Regions from separate parts of the Bradyrhizobium sp. 44 genome, predicted to be linked through region 1. Evidence: predicted binding sites of a transcription regulator. Region 1 holds the regulator's gene; each other region holds the start of a gene.
The links. Region 1 encodes PhoB, which activates phosphate uptake and scavenging genes when phosphate is short. Its sites were predicted from a motif close to TGTCATNNANCTGTCAT; they were not measured.
Positions count from the first base shown of each region.

Region 1 (3,275 bases):
GATTGTCAGATACGACATCTCGTGCAGTGGTTCTGATCTTTAAGTCCTTATGTACCGGCGTAAACGTTCGGGCGTTCAAGACGCGCCCGGCGAGCCTTAAGGGATTCTGGCGGCACGGGTTTTTGAAGGCTTAGGCATTCGCTGCGAGGCCCCAGGATGGCTGGCGCGCAGCGAGGGAAAGGGTGCAATGACGGTTTTGACCTGGTCCGATGATCGCGTCGAGCAGCTGAAAAAGCTCTGGGAGGCCGGACTTTCGGCCAGCCAGATCGCGGCGGAGCTCGGCAATGTGACCCGCAATGCCGTGATCGGCAAAGTGCACAGGCTCGGCCTCTCGGGCCGCGCCAAGAGCCCTTCGTCGGCAGCGCCCCGGCCGCGCAAGGCGCGCCCCGCGCAGCACATGATGCGGGTGAGCCGCCCGATCTCGCGCGGCAACACCGCGCTGGCGCAGGCCTTCGAGGTCGAGGCTGAGCCGGATCCGGTCACCTACGACAACGTGGTGCCGATGAGCCAGCGGCTGTCGCTGCTGGAATTGAACGAGGCGACCTGCCACTGGCCGGTCGGCGATCCCTCAAGCCCGGACTTCTTCTTCTGCGGTGGACGGGCGCTGTCCGGCCTGCCCTATTGCGCCCAGCACTCGCGCGTCGCGTACCAGCCGGCGTCGGATCGGCGGCGTGCACCGGTGAAGCCGGGGCCGCGGTAATTACGGCAAGTCGTCGCGCGAAGACGGCTCAACGATTTCAGTCTCGTCCCGGCCTAGTGCGCAATTGCGCGCGGGGGGCCGGGACCCATACTCCGAGCGCGCAGTTGCCGTGCGAAAGGGGTCGCTCCGAGTCTTCGCCAAACCACGTTCGGTGGTTATGGGTCCCGGATCAGCGCTCGCTTGTCCGGGACGACGTCGAAGAATTCGGGACAGCTTGCCAACAAACAAGGCTGCAACCCTATACCTGCTCCGCCTTGGCAAACCGATCATCCAGCGCGTAACCGGCGCCGCGGACGGTGCGGATCGGGTCCTGCTCGCGGCCGAGATTGAGCAGCTTGCGCAGGCGGCCGATATGCACGTCGACGGTACGCTCGTCGATATAGATGTCGCGGCCCCAGACGCTGTCGAGCAGTTGCTCGCGCGAGAACACCCGTCCCGGATGCTCCAGGAAGAACTCCAGCAGGCGATATTCGGTCGGACCGAGATCGATCGGCCGGCCCGAGCGCGCCACGCGGCGCTTGTCGCGGTCGAGCTCGATGTCGCCAAAAGCAAGGACGGTGGCGAGCCGCTCCGGGCTTGCGCGCCGCAGCAGGCCTTTCACGCGCGCCAGCAGCTCCGGCACCGAGAATGGCTTGACGATGTAATCGTCGGCGCCGGTCGCAAGACCCCGCACCCGCTCGCTCTCCTCGCCGCGCGCGGTGAGCATGATGATCGGGAGCTGCTTGGTCTCGGGACGGGTGCGAAGCCGCCGGCACAACTCGATGCCTGACAGGCCCGGCAGCATCCAGTCGAGCACGATCAGATCGGGGATGTGCTCCTTGAGGCGGGTGTCGGCGTCGTCGCCGCGCATCACCGTCTCGACGTCATAGCCGTCGCCTTCGAGGTTGTAGCGGAGAAGCTCGGTCAGGGCTTCCTCGTCCTCAACCACCATAATGCGTGCGCCCATCGGGTCGTCGCTCCCTTAAGTCTTCAGGTGTTCGGTACCGTGTTGGCGAAGGTCGTCATGTCGCCCTTCGGCCGCTTGTCGGTGATCGCCTGGCCCTCAATCATGTAGAACACGGTCTCGGCGATGTTGGTGGCGTGGTCGCCGATCCGCTCGATATTCTTGGCGCAGAACATCAGGTGAATACAGAACGAGATGTTGCGCGGATCCTCCATCATGTAGGTGAGGAGCTCGCGGAACAGCGAGGTGCAGATGGCGTCGACTTCCTCGTCACCCTTCCACACCGCCATCGCCGCCGGCAAATCATGCGCGGCATAAGCGTCCAGCACCGACTTGACTTGCTGCTGCACGAGGTCGGTCATGTGCTCGAGGCCGCGGAACAGCTTGAGCGGATGGAAGTCCGTCTCCAGCGCCGCAACGCGCTTGCCCATGTTCTTGGCGAGGTCGCCGATGCGCTCGAGATCGGTCGCGACGCGCATGGCGCCGACGATCTCGCGCAGATCGACCGCCATTGGCTGGCGCCGGGCGATGGTGAGCACCGCGCGTTCCTCGATGCGCTTCTGCAGCGCGTCGAGTTCAGTGTCGATGGCGACGACGCGCTGGCCGAGCGGGACGTCGCGGCGGATCAATGCGTCGACGGACTCGACGATCATGCGCTCGGCGATGCCGCCCATCTCTGCGACCAGGCGTGTGAGTTCCTGGAGGTCGGTGTCGAAGGCCTTTGCGGTATGTTCAGAACCCATGTCGCGTCTCCTAGCCGAACCGGCCGGTGATGTAATCCTGCGTGCGCCGGTCGGACGGCGACGTGAAGATCTTGCTGGTGTCGTCGAACTCGATCAACTCGCCGAGATACATGAAGGCGGTCTTGTCGGAGACGCGCGCCGCCTGCTGCATGTTGTGGGTGACGATCGCGATCGTGTAATCCTCGGACAGCTCCTGGATCAGCTCCTCGACCTTGGCGGTCGAGATCGGGTCGAGCGCCGAACAGGGTTCGTCGAACAGGATCACCTCGGGCCGCACCGCGACGGTGCGGGCGATGCAGAGACGCTGCTGCTGGCCGCCGGAGAGCGACAGGCCGGAGGCGTTGAGCTTGTCCTTGACCTCGTTCCACAGCGCGCCGCCGCGCAGCGCCTTCTCGACGCGGCCGTCCATCTCGGACTTCGAGATCTTCTCATAGAGACGGATGCCGAACGCGATGTTCTCGTAGATCGTCATCGGGAACGGCGTGGGCTTCTGGAATACCATGCCGACGCGGGCGCGCAGCAGATTGAGGTCCAGCTTGCCGTCGAGGATGTTGGTCTGGTCGAGCATGAGCTGACCGGTGGCGCGCTGACCGGGATAGAGGTCGTACATCCGGTTGAAGATGCGCAGCAGGGTCGACTTGCCGCAGCCTGACGGACCGATGAACGCCGTGACACGGTTGGCGCCGAGCGTCAGGTTGATGTTCTTCAGCGCATGGTGCTCGCCGTAATAGAAGTTCAGGTTGCGCACGGTCACCTTGGGGGGCGCCTCCGGCAGCACTGCCGCGTGCGGCAGTCCACCTGACGCGCTCATCGATACGGAAAGATCACTCATTTTGCGGTCCTCTCGGCGCCAAGGATGCGCGCGAAAATATTAAGGGCAAGAACGGTC
Region 1 covers NZ_JADPIY010000008.1:409,604-412,878, reverse strand. The annotation lists gene IVB41_RS03895 (GcrA family cell cycle regulator) at 188-700, shown strand; gene phoB (phosphate regulon transcriptional regulator PhoB) at 939-1,646, opposite strand; gene phoU (phosphate signaling complex protein PhoU) at 1,670-2,386, opposite strand; gene pstB (phosphate ABC transporter ATP-binding protein PstB) at 2,397-3,218, opposite strand; gene pstA (phosphate ABC transporter permease PstA) at 3,215-3,275, opposite strand, start outside.

Region 2 (3,275 bases), on a different contig from region 1:
GGCAGTGAGCGCGAGGCTCGCACCGGCCGCCCAGATTGCAACGGCGCGGCCGCGCTCGCGGTCGTCCGGATAGGCATGATTGAGCAGGGCAAGAGAGTTCGGCACCAGGATCGCCGCCGCCAGGCCCTGGACCAGCCGCGCCCCAATCAGCACGGTCGCATTGGGCGACAACGCGCAGGCGAGCGAGGCCGCAGTGAAGATGGCGAATCCCGCCATGAAGACGCGCTTGGCGCCGATGCGGTCGCCGAGCGCGCCGGCCGTCAGGATGAACGCGGCAAACGCAATGGTGTAGGCGCTGACCACCCATTGCAGCTCGGCGACGCCGCCTCCGAGCGTCCTGCCCATTGCATCGAGCGCGGTGTTGACGATGGTGACGTCAAGCTGCACCACGCCATAACCAAGGCTCATCGCGGCAAGGGTGAGGGATGTCGCAAGGCGCGAGCCGGCATGCGGCGCGCCGGTTCCGAAGGCTTCGTATTTGACGGTGCTTACTCGCATGCTGCCATCTCGGTCGCAGCCCCATGCGAACGATACGCTTCGAACCCGCCGTCATGTTACGACAACGATCGAATGATGAATGCATGATGGATATGTGATGCGCGAGCGTCGCGCGAACGGCCGCGCGACGCTCTGTCCTGATCCAGGCCGCGCCTTGCCCTAGCTCGCCGCGCGCAGGTTCACCTTGCTCTCGGCGAGCGTGGTCAGCTTCTTGTCGGTCGCTTTCTCTTCTTCCAACGTCTTGGCGAGCACGCTGGCGCAGTCGTTGCGGCCGAGTTGCTTCGCCCAGGCGATCAGACTGCCGTAGCGGACGATCTCGTAATGCTCCGCCGCCTGTGCCGCGTTGATCAGCGCGGCGTCGAGCACCGCCTTGTCGGCCACTTCGCCGGCGGTCTCATCGGCTTCCTCGATGATGCCGTCGATCGCCGGGCAATCGACCGCCTTCACCTGCGCACCGTGCATCTTGAACACTTCCTCAAGGCGCTTCACGTGCTCTCTGGTTTCTTCGAGGTGCGTCAAAAAGCCCTGCTTCAGCTGCGGATCGGTCGCCTTATCCGCCATTTTCGGCAGAGCCTTGGTGAGCTGCTGCTCGGCGTAATAGATGTCCTGGAGCTGATGCACGAACAGGTCGTTCATGGTTTTGATGTCTTTTGTGAACAATCCCATCGGTCCGATCCTCTCGGGTTGTGGGAACACAGAGGCGCCGGCTTGCAGGAAAAGCCCGTGATTCCGCCATGTTCGATTGCTGATGCGGCACTAACCAGCGCAGGGCATCGTCGTTCCAAAAAAGCCCGCATCCCTTGCGCTGGAACAATGTTGGCCGTGCAGGATCTGAGACCATGTCACAGACGGACGCGACCGATCCCACGACTCATATGCTTAACGCGCGGTCCGATGTGAACCGCGTATGACAAAGTGGCTGGTCCAAGCTGGTCCAAGGCAGAACCTATCCTTGTCAAGGGCTGCACAAGTTACTGTTTTTGCCTTAAATGAGCTACATCATGCCTAGCGATCCAAGCCCACATCGGGCACTGATCGCATCTGACCGGCCAATGTCTGGCCTGGTCGGTCTTGCCCCCGCCGGGAGGATGAATGCACGGACTGCTGACCGCGCTGAAGCGCGGCTTCAAGAGATGGATCGGCTGGCGGCGACTCGGCGTTGCGGCGAGCGTCTTCATCATTGCGTTCGCGATCACCACGCTGGTACGGACGCTCAAGGGCATCGACACCGGGGTCATCCTGACCGCGTTGACCGAGATCCCCCGCGGTAACATCGGGCTGGCGGCGATCTGCGTATGCTTCGCGTTCTGTACGCTGACCTTCTACGATTTTTTTGCACTGCGAACGATCGGCAAGAAGCACGTGCCCTATCGCATCGCAGCGCTCTCCAGCTTCACATCGTATTCGATCGGCCACAATATCGGCGCCACCGTCTTCACCGGCGGCGCGATCCGCTTCCGGATCTATTCGGATTACGGGCTGAATGCGATCGATGTCGCAAAAATCTGCTTCCTGTCGGGCCTGACCTTCTGGCTCGGTAACATCTTCGTGCTCTCGATCGGCATGGCCATCCATCCGGATGCCGCCTCCTACATGGATCAGCTGCCGTCGTCGATCAACCGGCTGATTGCGCTCGGCGGCCTCGCCTCGATCGGCGCGTATCTGGTCTGGCTGTGCATGGGCGAGAAGCGCCGCGAGCTGGGCCAGAAGGGCTGGAAGGTGGTGCTGCCGTCAGCGCCGCTGACGCTGGTGCAGATCCTGATCGGCGTCGTCGATCTCGGATTCTGCGCGCTGGCGATGTACCTTCTGGTGCCGGCCACGCCGCAGATCGACTTCCTGTCGCTCTCGGTGGTGTTCATTTTGGCGACGTTGCTCGGCTTTGCCAGCCACGCCCCCGGTTCGCTCGGCGTGTTCGACGCCGCCATGCTGGTGGCGCTGCCGGAGTTCGGCCGCGAGCAGCTTCTGGCCACGCTCCTTGTCTTCCGCATTCTCTATTTCGTGATCCCGTTCGGACTGGCCATCTCCATCATGGGCACACGCGAGCTCTGGATGAATGTGGTGGAGCCCTGGCAGGAGCGCCGAAGGCTGGCGGAGGCCTGCGCGCAGGCCAACCTGCCCAAGCAGGTGGCAGCGATTGAGCGCGAGCGGTCGCTGCGGCAGGCCAGCAAGCGCTGAGCATGATGCGGAAAAGTGCGAAGCGGTTTTCCGGAAAGATCATGCTCCAACGATAGTCCGCTAGACGCCGGCCAGCAAAACCGTCAGACCGATGTTGCAGGCGGAGAGCAGCTCTCTTATTTCCGCCTCAACTTTGCCGTTGAAAATGCGGGCCATGATCCCTGTATCCCTTCGCCGTTTCGTCGCTGGTGCCCTGCTGCTCGCCGGGCTCCTCACCGCCCTGCCGCTGGAGCGGGCGGCCGCGCAGGACGCGGGCGCCATGCAGATCAGCTGGGAGGTGCGCAACCGCTTCCGGCTGTTCCGCGAAGAGCGCGACTTCCTGCTCCATGTCGAGAACGCGCGTAACCGCAGCATCCTCGCCGCCGAGCAATCGCTGGAGCTCCAGAGCGAGGGCCGCGGCTGGGCCCGCAACATGGTCAACCGGCTCTGCATCGACCTCCAGGGCCGGGTCAACCAGCCCTGCACCCGCGACAACACGAAGGAAAACTACCTCACCCCCCTCGACCATCCCGTCACCGTGCGTCTCGCCGGCGCGGTGCCGGTCGGCGCCACCTGCGCCTGGTCGTTCGACGACGGCGACGGGCCGCAACAATCCACCTTCG
Region 2 covers NZ_JADPIY010000029.1:507,335-510,609, reverse strand. The annotation lists gene IVB41_RS28135 (MFS transporter) at 1-498, opposite strand, end outside; gene IVB41_RS28130 (ferritin-like domain-containing protein) at 658-1,164, opposite strand; gene IVB41_RS28125 (YbhN family protein) at 1,591-2,673, shown strand; gene IVB41_RS28120 (hypothetical protein) at 2,828-3,275, shown strand, end outside.
Region 2: the regulator PhoB is predicted to act here: its motif matches at 1,395-1,411, upstream of IVB41_RS28125 (YbhN family protein).

Region 3 (3,275 bases), 380 kb from region 1:
TCCAACGCGACGCGCGGCAATGTCGACGTTCGCCTGACGGTCGTCTGATCGGGTAGCTGAAGCGGCTGGCCCGGGATCCCCCCCGGGCCGGCCGCTTCCCTTGATTTGCCATCCCGCGGGATTGCGGCGAGCGGCCTGCATGACGCCCCACGCGGGAAGCCATTGCCGGCCCGGACGAACCTCGTTAGGCCTGTGATCAATATCGACACAGGGACGCGAACGCATGACTGAAGCCGCCAGTTCTGGAGCTGCCACGGGCGCAATGAGCGGCCTGCGCGTCATCGATCTCACGCGCGTGCTCGGCGGTCCCTATTGCACCCAGATCCTCGCCGACCACGGCGCCGACGTGATCAAGGTCGAGCCGCCCGCAGGTGACGAGGTGCGCGACTGGGGCCCTCCCTTCCACGAAGAAGACGCGGCCTATTTCATCGGCATCAACCGCAACAAGCGCTCGATCGGCCTCGACCTCGCCTCCGAGGGCGGCCGGGCCGTGCTGCTCAAGATGCTGGAGAGCGCCGACGTCCTGATCGAGAACTTCAAGCCGGGCACGCTGGAGAAATGGGGCATCGGGAACGAGGTGCTCAGCAAGAAATTCCCGCGCCTCGTGCATTGCCGGATCTGCGGCTTCGGCGCCGACGGCCCGCGCGGCGGCAACCCCGGCTATGACGCCATCATCCAGGCCATGACCGGCATGATCGCGGCGACCGGCTCGCCCGAGAGCGGACCGATGCGCATCGGCGTGCCGCTGGTCGACATCGGCACCGGCCTCTATGCGGCGATCGGCATCCTGATGGCACTGTCGGAGCGGCAGCGCTCGGGCCAGGGCCAGTTCCTGGAGACCACGCTGTACGAGACCGGTCTCGCCATCATGCATCCGCACACCGCGAATTATTTCATGCATGGCAAGCCGCCGTCGCTCACCGGCAACGAGCATCCCAACCTCGTGCCCTATGCGATCTTCCCGACCAAGACCGACAACATCTTCATCGGCGTCGGCAATGACGGCACCTTCCGCAAGCTCGCCAAGGAGATCGGCAAGCCCGAGCTCGGCACCGATCCGCGCTTTGCGCGCAACAAGGACCGCATCGCCAATCGCGAGGCACTGCGGGCCGAGCTCGCCGCGGTGTTCTGCCAGCACGAGGCCGAGCCGCTGTGCAATCGCCTGCTCGCCGCGGGCCTGCCCGCAGGCCCCGTGCAGAAGATCGACCAGGCGTTGACCAACCCGCACACGATCGCGCGCGGCGATATCATCGAGAAGGATTGGTACAAGGGCGTGGCATCCCCGATCCGGCTCGATCGCAGCAAGCCGAGCCTGCGGCGCCTGCCGCCGAAATTCAGCCAGCACGCGGCCGAGGTGCTGGGCGAATTCGGCTACTCCAGGTCCGAGATCGACGCGATGGTCGAGCAGGGCACGGTCTGCGGACCCGAGCGCAAGCGCTAGCGCCTCGCCTTCCTCATCCGACGGCAATGCCGCACTGCGGTGCGGGCGCTCTGTGCATCGCGAACGGAGGACGCTGCGCGCGCGGCATTCGCCTATTTGACAGCTTCCCTTTTCCAGCGCTTGCCGCTTTCGTTTCGGCCGCTTACACAGTCATGTGAACGTCATATGGCGCTGCTAGCGCAAGCGATCATTTTTGACGGCCCAAGGGAGGTTTACTTGATGGCTCTTCGACACTTTGGAGCGGCTGCCGCTATTGCACTCACGGTTGGACTATCGGCCTCACCGGCCTTGGCCGTGACCGAAATCCAGTGGTGGCACGCGATGACCGGCGCCAACAACGACGTTATCGTCAAGCTCGCCACCGACTTCAACGCGTCGCAGAGCGACTACAAGGTGATCCCGACCTACAAGGGCAACTATCCCGATACGATGAACGCCGGCATCGCGGCGTTCCGCGCCGGCAACGCCCCGCATATCATGCAGGTGTTCGAAGTCGGCACCGCGACCATGATGGCCGCGACCGGCGCCGTGAAGCCCGTCTACAAGCTGATGGCCGACGCCGGCGAGAAATTCGACCCCAAGATCTACCTGCCCGCCATCACCGGCTATTATTCGACGTCGAAGGGCGAGATGCTGTCCTTCCCCTTCAACTCGTCCTCGACCGTGATGTGGGTCAACCTCGACGAGCTGAAGAAGGCGAACGTCGAGATTCCGAAGACCTGGCCCGAAACGTTCGAGGCCGCCAAGAAGCTGAAGGCTGCCGGTCACGACACCTGCGGCTTCTCGGGCTCCTGGATCACCTGGGTCAATCTCGAGCAGCTCTCGGCGTGGCACAACGTGCCGCTCGCCAGCAAGGCCAACGGCCTCGACGGCTTCGACACCGTGCTCGAGTTCAACGGACCGCTTCAGGTCAAGCATCTCGAAACCCTGGTCGAGCTGCAGAAGACCAAGACCTATGACTACGCCGGCCGCACCAACACCGGCGAGGGTCGCTTCACTTCCGGCGAGTGCCCGATCTACCTGACCTCGTCGGCCTTCTTCGGCAACGTCAAGGCACAGGCCAAGTTCGCCTTCACCGCCGTGCCGATGCCGTATTATCCCGACGTCAAGGGCGCGCCGCAGAACTCGATCATCGGCGGCGCTTCGCTGTGGGTGATGGGCGGCAAGTCGGCCGAGGAATACAAGGGCGTCGCAAAGTTCCTGACCTTCCTCTCGGACACCGACCGCCAAGTCTATATCCACAAGGCCTCGGGCTATCTGCCGATCACCAAGGCGGCCTATGCCAAGGCGAAGGAAGAGGGCTTCTACAAGGATCAGCCCTATCTCGAGACCCCGCTGCTCGAGCTGACCAACAAGGAGCCGACCGAGAACTCCCGCGGCCTGCGCCTCGGCAACATGGTGCAGCTGCGTGACGTCTGGTCGGAAGAGATCGAGCAGGCGCTGGCCGGCAAGAAGACCGCCAAGCAGGCGCTGGATGCCGCCGTCGAGCGCGGCAACACGATGCTGCGGCAGTTCGAAAAGACCGCCGTCAAGTGAGGCAATGAGCGGCAGGCCGCGACCCGGTCTGCCGCTCTGCTGGAATCATGCAAAAGCAAGCCATTTTCCAGTCAAGGCTGTTACCGTACGCGCTGGTTGCGCCGCAGCTCGCGATCGTCCTGATCTTCTTCTATTGGCCGGCCCTGCAGGCGGTGATCCAGTCCTTCCTGCTCCAGGATGCGTTCGGGCTGTCGACCACCTTTGTCTGGTTCGAGAACTACGTCGAGCTGTTCAAGGACGCGGCCTATTTCGAGGCGATCGTCCGAACCTTCTTGTTCTCGTTCGCCATCGCCGTCTC
Region 3 covers NZ_JADPIY010000008.1:32,577-35,851, reverse strand. The annotation lists gene IVB41_RS02240 (organic hydroperoxide resistance protein) at 1-48, shown strand, start outside; gene IVB41_RS02235 (CaiB/BaiF CoA-transferase family protein) at 224-1,441, shown strand; gene ugpB (sn-glycerol-3-phosphate ABC transporter substrate-binding protein UgpB) at 1,661-2,977, shown strand; gene ugpA (sn-glycerol-3-phosphate ABC transporter permease UgpA) at 3,025-3,275, shown strand, end outside.
Region 3: the regulator PhoB is predicted to act here: its motif matches at 1,590-1,606, upstream of ugpB (sn-glycerol-3-phosphate ABC transporter substrate-binding protein UgpB).